Regions from separate parts of the Kitasatospora sp. NBC_01539 genome, predicted to be linked through region 2. Evidence: riboswitches for the same ligand, from Rfam matches in the RefSeq annotation. Region 2 holds a riboswitch; each other region holds the start of a gene.
The links. A riboswitch is a leader RNA that binds a small molecule or an ion and turns the genes downstream of it on or off. The one in region 2 is predicted to bind cobalamin.
Positions count from the first base shown of each region.

Region 1 (5,928 bases), 740 kb from region 2:
ACCGGCTCTCCAAGCGCGACCGCAAGGACGCGCTGCGGCAGATGGCCGAGGGCACCCCGCGCTACGCGACCGTGCCGAACGACTGACGCGCACCCGCGCACGGAGGGCCGCTCCCCGGGTGGGGGAGCGGCCCTCGGTGCGTGGCAGGTCCGTCGGCGGCAGGACGCTCCGGCGGCGGGGTGCGCTAGAAGTCGTCGTCGAAGGAGACCGAACCCTCGACGGCGACCTGGTACGCGGAGACCCGGCGCTCGAAGAAGTTGGTCAGCTCCTGGACGTTCTGCAGCTCCATGAACCCGAACGGGTTGGTGGAGCCGTAGCGGACCGGCAGGCCGAGGCGGGCGAGCCGCTGGTCGGCGACGGCCTCCAGGTACTGGCGCATGGAGGCGGTGTTCATGCCGGGCAGGCCGTCGCCGCACAGGTCCTGCGCGAACTGGAGCTCGGCCTCGACGGCCTCCTCCATCATCGCGGTGACCTGCTTCGCCAGCGCGTCGTCGAAGAGGTCGGGCTCCTCCTCGCGGACGGTGTCGACCACCGACATGGCGAAGTCCATGTGCATGGACTCGTCACGGAACACCCAGTTGGTGCCGGTCGCCAGGCCGTGCAGCAGGCCGCGGCTGCGGAACCAGTACACGTACGCGAAGGCGCCGTAGAAGAACAGGCCCTCCACGCAGGCCGCGAAGCAGATCAGGTTGAGCAGGAACGCCCGGCGGTCGTCCTTGGTCTGCAGCGAGTCGAGGTGGTCGACCGCGTTCATGTACGTGAAGCAGAACTGCGCCTTCTGGTGGATGGAGGGGATGTTCTCCACCGCCGAGAAGGCCGCCGCGCGGTCGTCCGGGTCGGGCAGGTAGGTGTCGAGCAGCGTCAGGTAGAACTGGACGTGCACGGCCTCCTCGAACAGCTGGCGCGACAGGTAGAGCCGGGCCTCGGGCGAGTTGATGTGCTTGTAGAGGCTCAGCACGACGTTGTTGGACACGATCGAGTCGCCGGTCGCGAAGAAGGCGACCAGCCGGCCGATCATGTGCCGCTCGCCCTCGCTGAGCTTGGCGAGGTCGGCGACGTCGGAGTGCAGGTCCACCTCCTCCACGGTCCAGGTGTTCTTGATGGCGTCCCGGTAGCGGTCGTAGAACGACGGGTACCGCATCGGGCGCAGCGTCAGCTCGAAGCCCGGGTCGAGCAGCATCTTCTGACGGGCGGCGTCGGTCGGGGTGGTCACTGGCAGGCCTCGCAGGACTCGGGGTTCTCCAGGGAGCAGGCGATGGCGTCCTGCTCCTCCTGGCTCATGGTCGGGGCGGGCACCGGCACCGGGGCGGCGGCGCGGGCGCCGGTGGCGGCCTGCGCGATGCGGGTGGCCGGGCGCGACCGCAGGTAGTACGTGGTCTTGAGGCCGACCTTCCACGCGTACGCGTACATCGAGCTGAGCTTGCCGATGGTGGGCGCCGCCAGGAAGAGGTTCAGCGACTGGCTCTGGTCGATGTACGGCATGCGGGCCGCGGCCAGGTCGATGAGCGCGCGCTGCGGCAGCTCCCATGCCGTGCGGTAGAGGGAACGGACCTCGGCCGGCAGCCAGTTGAGCTCCTGCACGGAGCCGTTGGACTCGCGCAGCGCGTCCCGGGTCTGCTGGTCCCAGACACCGAGCGCCTTCAGCTCCCGCACCAGGTACGGGTTGACCTGGAGGAACTCGCCGGAGAGGGTCTCGCGCTTGAAGAGGTTCGACACCTGCGGCTCGATGCACTCGTACACGCCGGCGATCGAGGCGATCGTCGCGGTCGGCGCGATCGCCAGCAGCAGCGAGTTGCGCAGGCCGGTCGCGGCGATGCGGGTGCGCAGCGCCTCCCAGCGCTCCGTCCACCGCGGGGTGGCCGAGCCGAAGTGGTCGATGTGCAGCTCGCCGCGGGCGGCGCGGGTCTCGCCGTACGCCTCGTGGCGGCCGAACTGCTCGGCGAGGTCGGCGGAGCGCTCGTACGCGGTGAGCATGATGCGCTCGGAGATCAGGGTGGAGAGGGCCGCCGCCTCGGCGGAGTCGAAGTCGATCCGCAGCTGGAAGAAGACGTCCTGCAGGCCCATGATGCCCAGGCCGACCGGCCGCCAGCGGGAGTTGGAGGTGCCGGCCTCGGTGGTCGGGTAGAAGTTGATGTCGATGACCCGGTCGAGGAAGGTCACCGCGGTGCGCACGGTGGCGTCCAGGCGGTCCCAGTCCATCGCGTTCAGCAGGTCGTCGACGGTGGCGCCGGGGGCGACGTGCGCGCCCAGGTTGACCGAGCCGAGGTTGCAGACGGCCGTCTCGGAGTCGTCGGTGACCTCCAGGATCTCCGTGCACAGGTTGGACGAGTGCACGGTGCGGCCGGGCAGCGCGGTCTGGTTGGCGGCCCGGTTGGAGGCGTCCTTGAAGGTCATCCAGCCGTTGCCGGTCTGCGCCAGGGTGCGCATCATGCGGGCGTACAGGGTCTGCGCGGGGATGGTGCGCACCGCCTTGCCCGCCTGCTCGGCCTTGCGGTACGCCTCGTCGAAGTCGGCGCCCCACAGGTCGACGAGCTCCGGCACGTCGGCGGGGGAGAAGAGCGACCAGTCGGCGTCCGCGTTGACCCGGCGCATGAACTCGTCCGGGATCCAGTGCGCCAGGTTGAGGTTGTGCGTCCGGCGGGCCTCCTCGCCGGTGCTGTCGCGGAGCTCCAGGAACTCCTCGATGTCGGCGTGCCAGGTCTCCAGGTAGACGCAGGCGGCGCCCTTGCGCCGGCCGCCCTGGTTGACCGCGGCCACGGAGGAGTCCAGGGTGCGGAGGAACGGCACGATGCCGTTGGACTGGCCGTTGGTGCCGCGGATCAGGCTGCCGCGCGAACGGATCCGCGAGTACGACAGGCCGATGCCGCCGGCGTGCTTGGAGAGCCGCGCGATCTGCGCGTACCGGTCGTAGATCGAGTCGAGGTTGTCGAGCGGCGAGTCCAGCAGGTAGCACGACGACATCTGCGGGTGCTTGGTGCCGGAGTTGAAGAGCGTCGGCGAGGACGTCAGGTACTCCAGACGGCTCATCAGCCGGTACAGCTCGGCGACCTCGGCCACCGACTGCACGGTGTCGCCGACCGCGAGGCCCGCGGCGACGCGCAGCAGGAAGTGCTGCGGGGTCTCGACGACCTTGCGGGTGATCGGGTGGCGCAGCAGGTAGCGGGACTGCACGGTGCGCAGGCCGAAGTACTCGAAGCGGTCGTCGCCCTGTCGGTCGATCAGGGCGTCGAAGGCGGCGGCGTGCTTCGCGACGAAGGCGGCCGTGGTGTCGCCGATCAGACCCTCGGCGTGACCGACGGCGACCGAGGCGGCGAAGGACACCGCGCCCTGCGAGACGGCCTCGTCCTGGATCTCCAGGGCGAGCAGCCGGGCGGCGAGCTTCGAGTACTGCGGGTCCTCGGCGATCATCGACGCGGCGGCCTCCACGGCCAGCCCGCGCAGCTCGGCGAAGTCCGAACCGGCGTGGCGGCCGCGCAGCGCGGCGGCGGCGACGTGGCCGGGGTCCACCTGGGGGAGATCGGTGCTGCGGTCGGTGAGCAGCCGGAGCAGAGCAGCACCGGGGTCGGGCCGGTCGGATCCGGCAGATCCCTGGGAGGGCAGGGTGACTGAGGCAGCGACGGTCAAGGCGCACTCTCTCCTGTGGCGGCAGCGGACGGCGGCGTTGCCCGGGCCGTGCGTGGCAGGGGAGGACGGCACGCCGGACCGCGAAGGGGCGCGCGTCGTCTACCCGGCCCACCCGCGTGGCCTGGACGGTACTGCTGTGCTTCAAGGCATCTGCGGGGAAGCCGTGTGGCACACCGTCGGCAGGTCCTCGGACTGTGCGGTCCCCGGCGTCGCGGGCCGCTCACCGTTGCGGGGCAGTCCCGGACTTCCACCGGATTCCCCTGCGTCGACAGCGAGAGTGAGCATACATGTAGTGGTCGCTCGTTGATGTGCCCCCATATCTTGTGCACGCTACGTGTCGTCCTGATGGCGTCCGGCCGCGGCGGCGCAACGGAGGCCCGCCCGTACGGACACGCTGCGTGTCCGCCGGACGGGCCGGGCTAACCGTCAGAAGGTCAGTGAGTACACCATCAGCGGTCCGAGGCCCGGCCGGGGCGACCAGTCGCGGTCCGGGCTGCGGCGGAAGCCGAGCCGCTCGTAGAGGCGGTGGGCGGCGGACATGTCCGCCATCGTGGAGAAAGCCATGCCCGCGAGTCCGAGCGCGCGGCTGCGGTCCGCCGCCGCCGTGACGAGCGCCGCGCCGACGCCCCGGCCGCGGGCGGACGGGGCGACGGCGAGCATCCGGATCTCCCCCTCGTGCGGCCCGGCGACGTCCGCCCAGGGGGTGCCGCCGGGGGCGAAGGTCACGCTGCCGAGGACACGTCCGTCCGCCGGGTCGACGGCGACGAGGAGCTCGGCCTCCTCGCTGCGGGGACGGGCGTCACGGAGGCGGGCCGCGTAGGCGCTGCCGGGCGCGGTGTGGCCGCCGGCGACGAAGGCCTCGACCGTGACGGTTCCGGCCCCTGCGAGGTCCTCGGCGAGGGCCCGGCGGATGACGATGTCCATCCGTCCAGTGTGCCGCCGCCGGGGGCGTCGGGACCGGCCGGGGTGCCGTGCAGCCGGCCGGGGAGGTCCGGGTCGGCCGGGTAGCCGCCGGGGCGGTGCCAGTTGTCGCGCCCCTGGCGGGAGTTCCGGTCGACGTCGCGGCCGACGAGGGCGCCGAGCAGGCCGAAGCCGCCGATGACGGAGAGGAGGACGGTCGCGTCGGTGAGCATCGAGGAGGTCATGCGCTCCACTCTGGCCGGGGGCCGCGGCACCGACGAGTGGCAGGAAAGACCACTTGCATCGAAATCCTGCCAGCGTCATGCTGGAGCCATGCTGAAGAACGTCGTCGCCGTCGTGCTGGAGGACGTCCACCCCTTCGAACTCGGCGTGGCCTGCGAGGTGTTCGGACTCGACCGGTCCGAGGAGGGCCTGCCCGTCTACGAGTTCGGCCTCGCCTCCGACACCCCCGGGCCCAAGCGCACCCACGCGGGCTTCTCCGTCGACGTCCCGCACGGCCCCGAACGCCTCGCCGCCGCCGACCTCGTGGTGCTCACCGCCACCGGCCTGCGCGACACCTACCCGCCGGCGCTGGTCGACGCCCTGCGCGCCGCCGTCGACGGCGGCGCCCGGGCCCTGTCCATCTGCAGCGGCAGCTTCCTCCTCGGCGCCGCCGGCCTCCTCGACGGCCGCCGCTCCACCACCCACTGGAGGCACGCCGCCGAGATGGCCCGCCGCTTCCCCCTCACCACCGTCGAACCCGACGTCCTCTACGTCGACGAGGACCCGGTGATCACCTCCGCGGGCACCGCCGCCGGCATCGACGCCTGCCTGCACCTCGTGCGCAGGCTGCAGGGCGCCGAGGTCGCCCGCGGGATCGCCCGGCGGATGGTCGTCGCCCCGCACCGGGACGGCGGGCAGGCGCAGTTCATCAGCCGGCCGCTGCCCGAACCGGGCGTCGACTCCCTCACCGGCGTCCTCGACCAAATGCGCCGCGACCTCGACCAGGACGCCACCGTCGACAGCCTCGCCGCCCTCGCCCACATGTCGCCGCGCACCTTCGCCCGGCGCTTCCGGCAGGAGACCGGCACCACCCCGCACCGCTGGCTCACCGGCCAGCGCATCCTCCTCGCCCAGCGGCTGCTGGAGGGCACCGACGAACCCGTCGACACGGTCGCCGCCCGCTGCGGCTTCGGCAACGCGGCCACCCTGCGCCACCACTTCGCCCGCCGGCTCGGCACCACACCGCAGGCGTACCGGCGGGCGTTCGCCGGACCCGGCGGCACGCCGGACGCCCGGCCGGAGGTGCTCCTGCCGGGCGTCTGACCGCCGCCGGGGCCGCTCAGCGGCCGACCGCCGCCGCCCCGGCCCGGGCGAACTGCTCGTCGAGGTCGCCGCTCGGCG
Region 1 covers NZ_CP109390.1:3,588,441-3,594,368, reverse strand. Annotated here, with positions in the region: gene def (peptide deformylase) at 1-86, shown strand, start outside; gene OG335_RS15245 (ribonucleotide-diphosphate reductase subunit beta) at 185-1,180, opposite strand; gene OG335_RS15240 (ribonucleoside-diphosphate reductase subunit alpha) at 1,210-3,600, opposite strand; cobalamin riboswitch at 3,785-3,915, opposite strand; gene OG335_RS15235 (GNAT family N-acetyltransferase) at 4,051-4,548, opposite strand; gene OG335_RS15230 (helix-turn-helix domain-containing protein) at 4,858-5,850, shown strand; gene OG335_RS15225 (heme-binding protein) at 5,867-5,928, opposite strand, start outside.
Region 1: another riboswitch for cobalamin. It lies ahead of OG335_RS15240 (ribonucleoside-diphosphate reductase subunit alpha); the one in region 2 lies ahead of OG335_RS12215 (cobalamin biosynthesis protein).

Region 2 (5,928 bases):
GGCGCTCGTCGAGGCCGCGGCGGAGCAGCTCCAGCAGTTCGCCGTCCGACACCGGGCCGTCGACGAGGTGCAGGAAGGAGAGGAGTTGCGGCGCCTGGTCGACGGCCTGGCCGGCGAGCACGGCGAAGACGCCGCGCATGGCGGCGGGCGGCACGGGCGCGAGGAGGGTCCAGGCGTCGAACAGCGCCGACCAGCCGCGGATCACCGCCTCGTCGTCGTGCTCCCAGGCGTTGAGGCGCCAGCCCGGCCCGGCTCCGGCGTCGCGGAGCTCGACCAGGCCGACGAGCAGGGCTTGCCCCCAGGCCTTGGCGGCCGCGCCCACGGTCATCGCGAGGGCGCGGCCGGCGGCCCTGGCGTCGTCGGGCAGGAGCTCGCCGCGCTTGTCGACCTCGGCGAGCTCGCCGGCCCAGCGGGAGATCCGCACGGCGTCGGCGAGCATTCGGCGGGCCAGCGGGGCCAGCTCTGCGGGTGCGGGGAAGCCCTCGGGCACCGGCACGCGGCCGCGGCCGGGCTTGGGCCCGGGGGTGCGGCGGCGGGCGGGTCCGCCCGGCTGCTCATGGTCGGCTCGGCGGGCCGCTCCTGGCAGACGGGTCACCGTCGCTCCGGTGCGGATCGCGGGCTGGAGCGGGGCATCACGGTCGCGCGGGTTCCGAGACGTCACGCCGTGCAGTCTTCCCCGCGCAGGGGCCTTCTGTCACATCGAGTTCTACGCGCGCTCGCACGTCCGGTCCGCGGACGGGGGATGAGATCGGGCATCCGGCATCAAACCGGGCTCACGATCACGAAATATGACATGAGCACAACCGTCGCGGAGGCCCGGAGGACGCCTCAGAGCAGCGGCGTCAGCCACCGCCGCAGCGCCTCCGTGTACGCGTCCGGGTCCGCGTTCCAGAGGGCGGCGTGCGCGCCCTCCGGGACGGGCCGCAGGCTCACCAGGTCGGGCCGCCGTTCGGCGAGCCGGGCCGCGGCGGCCCACGGCGCCACGGCGTCGTCGGGGCTGTGCAGCAGCAGCGCGGGCACGTGGAGGTCGGTGCCGTCCGCGAGCCGGGCGAAGCCCGCCAGGTCGACCCGGGTCCGGCCCTCGGCCGCCAGCGCGCCGAGCTCCGCCAGCGGCGCCGGCACGCCCGCCCGGGTGGCCTCGCGGCGCACGGTCGCGCGCCAGTCCAGCACCGGCGAGTCCAGCACCAGGCCCGCCACGGACTCCCGCCAGGCCGACCGGGCCGCCGTGTGCAGCGCCATGGTGGCGCCGAGCGACCAGCCGTACAGCACCACGCGGTCGGCGCCGTGGGCGCGGGCGAAGCGGAGGGCGGCGTCCACGTCCTGCCACTCGGTCTCGCCGAAGTGGCTCAGCCCGTCGGGCGGGGGCGGCGCCCCGTCGTCCCCGCGGTGGGTGACGACCAGCGCGGGCAGCCGCAGCGCGTGCAGCAACGGCAGCACGGGCAGGGTCTGCTGCCGGTCGGCGCCCGGGCCGTGCACCAGCACCACCCACAGCCCCCGCATGCCCGGCAGGTACCAGGCGGGCATCGGCCCGAGCTCGCCGTCGACGGCGGCCTCCGTGAAGTCGAGGCCGAGGGCGGAGTGCGGGTCGCCGGTCCCGACGCGGGCGGTCACCCGCACCTCGGCGCCGCCGGCGAGCGGGGCCCCGGCCGACAGCAGGCGGCGGGTGACGCTCTGCGGGGCGGTGCCGAGCAGCTCGCCGACGACGGCGTGCCCGCCCCCGGCCCACTCCAGGGCGTAGCGGCCGGGCCGCTCCGTCTCGACGCTGCGGGTGAGGGTGACGGAGTCCGGCCCCACGTGGTGGACGCGGACGCCCGCGGCCGACCCGAAGACGCCGCCCGCGGAGCCGGGACGGACGGACCGTTCGGAGGCGCGGCGGCCGGCCAGGAGCACGGCGGCGGCCCCGGCTCCGACGACGGCGGCAGCGACGGCGGTGGCGGTTCCCCAGCTGCGCATGGCATCCCCGGTCTGCTGGCTTCGGACATGGCGCTCCCAGTCCACGCCCGGCAGGCGGCATCCGGCCACCCGGGCGGGCCGTCCGGGCGGCGGCGCCCCCGCGGGCTCAGACCGGGACGTCGCCGGGCCACCCGGCGAGCAGCTCCCAGAAGCGGTCGGCGGGCGCCTGCGGGCGGGCGGGCACCGCGGGGGCGGCTCCCCAGTGCGCGGGCACGAGGTAGGTGTCCCGGAGGGCCGCGAGGACCTCCGCGAGGACGTCGTGCGACGCCGGGACGATCCGGGCGACGGCTGCGAGCTGCGCCTGCCAGCGGCCGTCGACGACCTGCCGCAGCAGGCGCTCCAGGGCGTCCTGACGGCCGGTCACCGCCACCAGGGTGCGCAGCGGGACGCCGAGCACGTGCGCGAGGGCCCGGCCCACCTCCTCGGGCGCGTCCCACCGGCCGGCGGCCTCGGCGCGGGCGTACACCTGCGGGGCAACGCCGATCCGCCGCGCCGTCTCGGCCGGGGTGAGCTCGCGGGCCAGCCGGAAGTCGCGCAGCGAGGCGGGGCCCGCGTCCATCAGCCGGACAGGCGGGCACCACAGCGCCCGGGCCAGCGCGACGAACTCCTCCTCGGAGGGCCGCAGCGCGCCGCTCTCCCAGGCGAGGACGTGCGCGGGCAGCAGCCGCACCCCGTGCGCGGCCATGCCGTCGGCGACCTGTTCGGGCGTCAGGCCGAGCCCGGCGCGGTGGGCCCGGGCGGCCCGGGGGGAGAACGGCACCGGGAGCGGGACGGGCGGGGTGCGTCGCATGCGACAAGAACGTACGGCGGGCCCGCGGCCGGCCCCAGCCGCCGAACGCACGAAGCGGCGGCGCCGGGCCCCGTGCGGGGGCTGGAGGATCGTACGGACCGCGGGCCCCGCGGACGGCGACGGTGTGTGACCAACCCCTCCGCACGCTTGGTTGACTCCCGGTCGGAGCGCGTGATGGTATCGCTGGGCCATACGGAGGCATGCAGAGGAAGCCGGTGCGAATCCGGCGCGGTCCCGCCACTGTCACCGGGGAGCACGCTCGAACACATGGTCACGACGGTCCGCCACAGGGCCGTTGGAAGGCCCGGGGGTGTGTCGGACCCGGAAGCCAGGAGACTCTCGCCGCCGGTTCGTCGATCCAGGGCGCGGACCCTGAGTGAGGACACGCACGCCATGCAGGCTGCCCGGCGGTCTCCGCTGCGCCCCGACCGGGGAACCGGGCGGTGAGCCGTCCGACCCAGGCGTCCCCCTATCTGCTGGGCGCCGTCGCGGGGTACCTCGCCGACACCGCGTTCGCCGACCCGCGCCGGGGCCACCCGGTGGCCGTGTTCGGCAGCGCCGCGGGACGGCTGGAGCGGGCCCTGTGGCGCGACCACCGGGGGGCGGGTGCCGCCTACACCGCGCTCTGCGTGGGCGCCGTGGCCGCCGGGGCGGTGCTCGCCGAACGCGCCCTCGGGCGCAGCCGCCCGGCCCGTACGGCGCTCGCCGCGGCCGCCGTCTGGACGGTGCTCGGCGGCACCTCGCTCACCCGGGAGGCCCGCACGATCGGCCGCGCCCTGGAGGCCGGCGACCTCGCCGCCGCCCGCGAGCGGCTCCCGCACCTGTGCGGCCGCGACCCGAGCGCGCTGGACGGGCAGCAGATCGCCCGCGCCGTCGTCGAGTCGGTCGCCGAGAACACCGCCGACGCCGTCGTCAACGCGCTCACCTGGGGGGCCCTCGCCGGCACGCCCGGCCTGCTGGCCTTCCGCGCCGTCAACACGCTGGACGCCATGGTCGGTCACCGCACGCCGCGGCACACGCGCTTCGGCTGGGCGTCGGCCCGGCTCGACGACGTCGCCGGCTGGCCCGGCGCCCGGCTCACGGCGCTGCTGGCCGTCGCCGCGGCGGAGCACCCGCGGGCCGCCTGGACGGTCTGGCGGCGCGACGGCTCCGCCCACCCCAGCCCGAACGCGGGCCAGGCCGAGTCGGCGTTCGCGGGGGCCCTCGGCGTCCGCCTCGGCGGCACGCTGCGGTACGGGACGCGGGTCGAGCACCGGCCCGTCCTGGGCGCGGAACTGCGGCCGGTCGCCGCCGCCGACATCGAACGGGCCTGCGCGCTCTCGCGGCGGGTCGGCGTGCTGGCGCTGGCCGTCACGCTCGCCGGCCGGGCCGTCCGGGCCCGCCGCCGCGCACGCAGGACGACAGGAGGAGTGGGCCGATGAGCCGGGCACTGCTGGTCGCGGGGACGACCTCGGACGCGGGCAAGAGCGTGGTCACGGCGGCGGTCTGCCGCTGGCTGGTCCGCCGGGGCGTGCGGGTCGCGCCGTTCAAGGCGCAGAACATGTCGCTCAACTCCTTCGTCACCGCGGACGGCGCCGAGATCGGCCGGGCGCAGGCGATGCAGGCGCAGGCCGCCCGGGTGGAGCCGGAGGCCGCGATGAACCCGGTGCTGCTCAAGCCCGGTGCGGACGGCCGCAGCCAGGTCGTGCTGCTCGGGCGGCCGGTCGCGGAGGTCGGCGCGCTCGACTACCGCGAGCGCAAGCCCGTCCTGCTGGAACGGGCCCTGGAGTGCCTGGCCGACCTGCGCAGCCGGTACGACGTGGTGGTCTGCGAGGGGGCGGGGTCGCCCGCCGAGATCAACCTGCGCGACCGCGACATCGCCAACATGGGCCTGGCGACCGCCGCGAACCTGCCCGTCGTGGTGGTCGGCGACATCGACCGCGGCGGGGTGTTCGCCGCGATGTACGGCACGCTGGCGCTGCTCTCCGCGCAGGACCAGGCGCTGGTGTCGGGCTGGTTCGTCAACAAGTTCCGCGGCGACGCGCGGCTCCTCGCGCCCGGCCTGGAGATGCTGGAGGGCCTGACGGGCCGTCCGGTGCTGGGCACGCTGCCCATGCTGCCGGGGCTGTGGCTGGACGCCGAGGACTCGCTCGACCTGTCGACCGTCGCCGAACGCGCCCCGGTGGCCGCCCCCCACGGCACGGACGTGCTGCGGGTCGCCGTCGTGCGGTTTCCCCGGCTGTCGAACTTCACCGACGTCGACGCGCTCGCCCAGGAGCCCGGCGTGCTGGTGCGCTGGGCGACCCGGCCCGAGGAACTCGCCGACGCCGACCTGGTGATCCTGCCCGGCACCCGGGCGACCGTCGCCGACCTCGCCTGGCTGCGCGAACGCGGCCTGGACCGCGCGGTGCGCGCCCGGGCGGCGGCCGGCCTGCCGGTGCTCGGCGTGTGCGGCGGCTACCAGATGCTCGCCCGGGAGATCACCGACGACGTCGAGTCGGGGGCCGGCACGGTCGCGGGCCTCGCCCTGCTGCCGACCCGGGTCGTCTTCGGCCGGGAGAAGGTGCTCGCCCGCCCGGTCGGCGAGGCGTACGGGGAGCGGGTCGAGGGGTACGAGATCCACCACGGCGTGGTCACCGTCGAGGGCGGCGAGGCGTTCGTCTCGGACGGCCGCGGGCGTGCCCTCGACGGCTGCCGGGCGGGCGCGGTGTGGGGCACGACCTGGCACGGCGTGCTGGAGAACGACGGCTTCCGGCGGGCCCTGCTGCGCGAGGCGGCCGCCCTCGCCGGACGGGCGTTCGTGCCCGCGCCGGACACGTCGTTCGCCGCCGCCCGCGAGGAGCGGCTCGACCGGCTCGGCGACCTGATCGAGGAGCACGCCGACACCGAGGCGCTGTGGAAGCTGATCGAGGGCGGGGCGCCGGCCGGCCTCCCGTTCGTCCCGCCGGGTGCGCCGTGAGCGGCGCCGGGAGGCATGGAGTGCAGATGACCGACGTCCGTTATCCCTTCACCGCGATCGTCGGCATGGCCGACCTGCGGCTCGGGCTGCTGCTCAACGCCGTCTCCCCGGCGGTCGGCGGCGTGCTCGTCCGCGGTGAGAAGGGCACCGCCAAGTCGACGATGGTCCGCGCCCTGGCCGGCCTGCTGCCGTCGATCGCGGAGGCCGGCGGCTGCCGGTTCGCCTGCGACCCGGCCGCACCCGACCC
Region 2 covers NZ_CP109390.1:2,844,247-2,850,174, forward strand. Annotated here, with positions in the region: gene OG335_RS12200 (hypothetical protein) at 1-595, opposite strand, end outside; gene OG335_RS12205 (alpha/beta hydrolase) at 829-1,953, opposite strand; gene OG335_RS12210 (helix-turn-helix domain-containing protein) at 2,060-2,743, opposite strand; cobalamin riboswitch at 2,910-3,103, shown strand; gene OG335_RS12215 (cobalamin biosynthesis protein) at 3,187-4,164, shown strand; gene OG335_RS12220 (cobyric acid synthase) at 4,161-5,681, shown strand; gene OG335_RS12225 (putative cobaltochelatase) at 5,708-5,928, shown strand, end outside.

Region 3 (5,928 bases), 910 kb from region 2:
CTGGCACCGCAGGGCGGGCAGCCGGTGAGGTAGCGGACATTGGCTGCACGGGTGATCAGCACCGCGTCGACCCCCGACGCACTGCAGTGCTCCCTGAGGCGCTCACGCCGGACCGCATACGCATCGGACATGCTCCGAGCGTACGGAGGGCGGCCGGTCGCCGCCCGTCGAGGGAAGTCGGTGGCCGGGAGCGCGGCGGCGTCGGCGGTGCGGCGGCCCGCGCGGCGTCGGCACCCGTTCGTGCGGACGCCGTGGCAGTGCCGGCACCGGGGGCGTACGGACATCGGGCGCGCGGACACCGGGGCGCGCGGACGCACGCCGGTGTGGCGTCAGCGTGCGGGTGTGGCGTCAGCGGACGCCCGCCGGTGCCGCGTCAGCGTGCGGGTGGCGGTACGGAGACCACGAGGGTGAGGCGGACCGGGACGTCGCCCGCGTTGCGGTAGCCGTGGGCACAGCCCGCCTCGTAGGAAGCCGTCGAGCCGGCGCGGACGAGGTGGTCGCGGCCGTCAAGAGTGAGGGTGAGTTCACCCTCGTCGACCCGCGCGATCTCCACGGTGCCCGCTGGGTGGGGATCGGAACCGTGCGCCTCGCCCGGCATGATGACCCACTCCCACAGTTCCAGCGGGCCGGGCGCCTCGATGCCGTTCAGCAGCACACCGCTGCCGCCCTTGGCCCCGGCCCACAACCGGACGGCCTCGTCGTCGGAGACGATCCGCACCGTCGAGACCTCGTCGTAGTCGAGGAGGCGTGCGATGGACACGCCCAGCGCGTCGGCCAGCCGGACGACCGTGCCCACGCTCGGGTTGGTCCGCCCCTGCTCGATCTGGACGATCATGCCGCGGCTCACCCCCGACCTGGCGGCGAGGGCGTCGAGCGTGTGGCCCCGGTCGGTCCGCAGCCTCTTCAGGTTGCGCGCGAGGGCCTGGGTGACGAGCTCGGGATCAGGCATGCCAGTCCAATAAATTGATTCGTTCAGTTCATTTTACTGATCTATGCTGCGCGGGCCAACAAAATCCGCCCGACTGTACTCCGGAGTCCACCGTGGTGTCCCACCTGCTCGCCCTCTCCGCCAGCGCCCTCTGGGGGATGGCCGACTTCGGCGGCGGCGCGCTGACCAAGCGCATGTCCGCCCTGCGGGTCGTCGTCGCCTCCCAGGCGCTCGCGGCAGCCCTGCTGGTGATCGGCGTGGTGGTCACCGCAGGCTGGACCGAGGCCTCCTCCGGGCTCTGGTACGCAGCCGTCGCGGGCGTCATCGGCCCGTTCGCGATGCTGGCGTTCTACCGTGCCCTCGCACTCGGGCCGATGGGGGTGGTCTCGCCCCTCGCCACCGTCGGGGTGGCGGTCCCCGTCAGTCTCGGGCTGCTGCTCGGCGACCGTCCCGGGACGGGCCAACTGGCCGGGATCGCCGTCGCCGTCCTGGGTATCGCGCTCGCCGGCGGACCTCGGCGGCAGGGCGGCGCCGTCGGCGCGCGCGTCCTGCTGCTCACCCTCGGCGCGGCCTTCGGCTTCGGCGCCGTCATGGCCCTCGTCGCCCAGGCCACCGTCGACGGCGGACTGCTCCTCTCGCTCTGCGTGCAGCGGCTGTGCAACGTCGCGGTGGGCGGCGCCGCACTCCTGACCCTCCCCCGAACGTCCGGACCCGGCGAAGCCGGCGCACTGCGACGGAGCCTGCCCACGCTCACCGCCGTCGGCATCGCGGACGTGGCAGCGAACGCGAGCTACGCGGCCGCCGCCCACGGCGGATCCGTGGCGGTGGCCTCCGTGCTCGCCTCGCTGTACCCCGTCGTCACCGCGCTCATGGCGCGTGGCGTTCTGAAGGAGCGGCTGCGGCCGGTGCAGGTGGTCGGCGCGGGCCTTGCCGTGGCTGGCACACTGCTGCTGGCCGCCGGCTGACCCGGCCTCAGCAGGCCGGTACCCCGAAGGAACGGGACGGGCCGCGAGGCCCGGAGCCCTGGAGCCCTGGAGCCCCGGAGCCGGTCGGCGCACCGCACGCTCCCCCGCACTCCACGATCAGACCGTCGGCCCGGCAGCCCAGCGCTGCTCGACCCTGGCGAACCGCCAGTAGCCGATCGCCGCGGCCCAGACCACCACGAACAGCCCGACGATCACGAAGCCGACGTTGTCGAGGCTCAGCCCTGCGACCCACCCGGTCAGCGGGTCGCCGAGATCCAACTTCTCGTGCAGGACCGCCACCAGCTCGATCGTGCCGATGACGAACGCCACCGCGATCGACAGGCCCGTGATGGTCAGGTTGTAGAAGACCTTCCGCACCGGGTTGGAGAAGGCCCACTGGTACGCGAAGTTCATGAACGTGCCGTCCAGCGTGTCGAACAGGCTCATGCCGGCGGCGAAGAGCAACGGCAGGCAGACGATCGCGTACCAGGGGAGCCCGGCGGCCGCCCCGGATCCCGCCATCACCATCAGCGCGACCTCGGTGGCGGTGTCGAAGCCGAGCCCGAGCACCAGACCGACCGGGAACATCTGCCCGGGCCGGGTGATCGAACGCGTGGCACGGCCGAGCACCCGGTTCATCAGGCCGCGCGACGCGAGTCGGCGCTCCAGCTCGGCCTCGTCGAACGTACCCGCCCGCATCGCGCGGAAGACCCGCAGGATGCCGAGCAGGGCGACGAGGTTCAACGCGGCGATGAGATAGAGGAAGGCGCCCGACGCGGTGGTGCCGATGGTGCCGAGCACCTGGTGCGTGGTGGAGTCGTCGTCCATCAGCGTGCCCGCGAGCTGAGCACCGCCGGCGACCAGAGCCGCCATCAGCACGACCATCGACGAATGCCCCAGCGCGAACCAGAAGCCCACCGAGACAGGCCGACGACCGTCGGCCATGAGCTTGCGGGTGGTGTTGTCGATCACGGCGATGTGGTCGGCGTCGAAGGCGTGCCGCATGCCGAGGGTGTACGCGGTGATGCCGAGGCCCGCACCGAACACCTGCGTGCCGACCTCGTACTTCTCGGGCACCACGAGGAGGAACAACGTGCCGAACGCCACCACGTGCATCGCCAGGATCACCGCCATCAGGGCGGCGGTACGGACGGTGTCCTCCCGCCGCCAGCGGAATGCCGGCGCAGCGGGGACGGTCGGCCTGGGGGCCGTACCGGTTTCGGGCAGGGTCATCTGCGGATCACGCTCCAGCACCTCGTGGAAAGTCGTCGTGAGATGCCGTGGCCGGTCTCCTGGCTCACGGGGAGGATCCGACGGTGCCCGTACCCGGCCTTCCCGGGCGCGCCAAGGCGCCCAGTGACACACGTGGGGTACGGATTGACTCCCCGTTCACAGTGGCGAGGGCCGCTCCGGACTGGGACCTCAGAGGTCCGACACCGGTCTTCCCGAGCACCACGGCGGCTCCACCGTAGGGGTGACGACACGACAGCTGCAAGCCTGCACACCTGCGCAGGTGTCGAAGATCACGGCAGGGCGGACTGCGAGAATGCCCGTCATGCACCTCGTCCCCGCGGACCGCGCACACCACCGCACCATCGACGGACACCAGGTCTGCGAGGCCATCGCCGCGATCGGCGACGCCGAGCACGTCCGGGCCTGGGCCGACCGCTTCGCACTGCTCTCCGATCCCGGTCGCCTCGCCCTCCTGCTCGCCCTGCACCAGACCGGGCCGATGGCCGTCAGCGATCTGGCCGTCGCCTCCGGCATGCGCGACCCTGCCGTGTCGCAGGCGCTGCGACTCCTGCGGGCCGCAGGCACGGTGGCCGGCGAACGGGACGGGCGCATCGTGCGCTATCGACTCACCGACGCGGCGGTCGCGGAGCTCCTCGAACACGGGGTGCTCGGCCGTACGGACTGAACGTGCATATACCCGGCATGTCCTGACGGATGGTCATTGAGCGGAGCCCTTCAGCCAAGTTTTCTTGTCATGTCACCTTGAAGCAGTCCTGGTACTCCATGCTTCCGGAAGCGGCTCGTCCGAGCCGCCGCCCTCATGCTCCTGACGAGGAGACACCGTGAAGCTTCGCCGTACCCTCGCCGTCTCGCTGCTGGCCGCCGCCACCTCCCTGCTCCCGGCCCAGCAGTCCGGCGCCTCCACCGGCGGCCAACTGCCGTTCGGCTCGGCCACCGCAGTCGGCATCCACAACACCTACGAGACGGCTTCCTTCCCCTTCCTCGCCCAGGGCCTGGACACCGGCACGGGCATGATCGAGCTGGACGTCTGGACGGACACCGTCACCACCGAGTGGAAGGTCAGCCACTCCAACCCGCTCGGCAACACCAACAACTGCGTGGCGGCGACCAGCGCTGCGCAGCTCTACAGCGGCGGCACCAACAAGAACCTCGAGTACTGCCTCGACGACATCCGCATCTGGCTGGGCGCCCACCCCTCCAGCGGCCCGCTGGTCGTCAAGCTGGAGCTCAAGGGCGGGTTCGCGGGCAACCGCGGCATGGGTGCCGCCCAGCTCGACAGCCTCATAGCCGCCCACCTCGGCAGTGCCGTCTTCCGCCCGGCCGACCTTCTCACCAAGCCCGGCGGCGGCACCTACACCACCCTCGACGACGCCGCCAAGGCGGGCAACTGGCCGACGCGCAGCGCGCTGTCCGGTCGCGTGCTCGTGGACGTCATCCCGGGCACCGTCGAGGAGGGCAACCCCTTCGACACCCTGCACACCGACGTCGAGTACGCGCGCTACCTGCGCGACCTTGCCGCTGCCGGCAAGGTGGGTCAGGCCCAGGTGTTCCCCGTCGTGCACGGAGCCTCCTCCGGTGACCCCCGCACCGCGTACAGCGAGACCAGCATCCGGCCGTGGTTCGTGGTGTTCGACGGCGACGCGTCCGCCTACGTCGGTGGCATAGACACGTCCTGGTACGACAGCCGCCACTACCTGCTGGTCATGACCGACGCCCACAACGTCGCGCCAGCCATCAGCGCCACCGACCCGACCGCAGAGCAGGCCCGCAATCGGGTCACCCAGCTCGCCGCCGCACACGCCAGCATCGTCTCCAGCGACTGGCGGAGCCTGCCCGAGGTCCAGGCGCTCGTGCTGCCCCGGGGCTGACACCGCGGCGGCCCGACGGCCTCCCGGTGCACGGGCAGGGCGCACGGCCCACGAGGGCCCGGCCCGCGCCCCGCTCGTGCACCCGGGGGCCATCGTGATCAGGTGTCGGAAGATGACCGGCCGTGGTCGCGGCGCACCGGGCCGGGCCGCGGAGCGGCAAGAGGGCACGCGCCACCCGCGCTTCGGCAGCCGGGCCAGGATCGTGCGCGTCATGGTGCACCACCCTCGGACGGCTGCCCACCCTGGACCAGCGCCTCGAACCTGCGCAGCGACCGCTTGGCCGTCCGCCTGGTCAGTGGCCGCAGCGCAGCGCCAAGGGCGCCCGCGGCCGGAACCCGGAATGCACCGAGGAAGGCGAACCGGGTGCCGTCCGCCTCCTCCACTGCAGCCATGCCGCCCAGCAGGTAGCGGCTCTGCATCAGGCACCATCCGGGCCGCAGGTCGATGTCGAAGCGGGCCCGGAGCCGCGAATGGCCCACGACCACCGCCTCACCGCCGTCGGGCGAGACGCTGACGGTACGGATGTCGGGCAACCACTGGGGCATGGCGCCGGCCAGGTCGGCCGCCACCGCCCACACGTCCTCCAGTGATGTGGGCAGCAGCGTCTCGTGCACGGCCGCGCCCGGCACGGTGGTGCCGAGTACGCGCAGGGCCCGGACGGAGTCGAAGTCGGCCACCGGCCAGCCGTCGTGGTGCGGACGCGGTTCTGCGTTCATGACTGCCATGCCTTTCGGAAGCCGAGCCTGGCCCGGGAGAGCCGGGACTTCACGGTGCCTGCGGCCACACCGAGCAGTTCGGCGGTCTGCCGCTCGTCGAGGCCCTCCACGTCCCGCAGGACCAGGACGGCGCGGTGCTCCGGGGTGAGCCGACCGAGGACGTCCTGGATGTCAGCCGCCAGGTGCGGATCGCCCGG
Region 3 covers NZ_CP109390.1:1,935,395-1,941,322, forward strand. Annotated here, with positions in the region: gene OG335_RS08230 (M24 family metallopeptidase) at 1-131, opposite strand, end outside; gene OG335_RS08235 (XRE family transcriptional regulator) at 374-949, opposite strand; gene OG335_RS08240 (EamA family transporter) at 1,045-1,893, shown strand; gene OG335_RS08245 (HoxN/HupN/NixA family nickel/cobalt transporter) at 2,011-3,126, opposite strand; cobalamin riboswitch at 3,158-3,365, opposite strand; gene OG335_RS08250 (ArsR/SmtB family transcription factor) at 3,449-3,811, shown strand; gene OG335_RS08255 (phosphatidylinositol-specific phospholipase C domain-containing protein) at 3,969-5,015, shown strand; gene OG335_RS08260 (hypothetical protein) at 5,225-5,731, opposite strand; gene OG335_RS08265 (RNA polymerase sigma factor) at 5,728-5,928, opposite strand, start outside.
Region 3: another riboswitch for cobalamin. It lies ahead of OG335_RS08245 (HoxN/HupN/NixA family nickel/cobalt transporter); the one in region 2 lies ahead of OG335_RS12215 (cobalamin biosynthesis protein).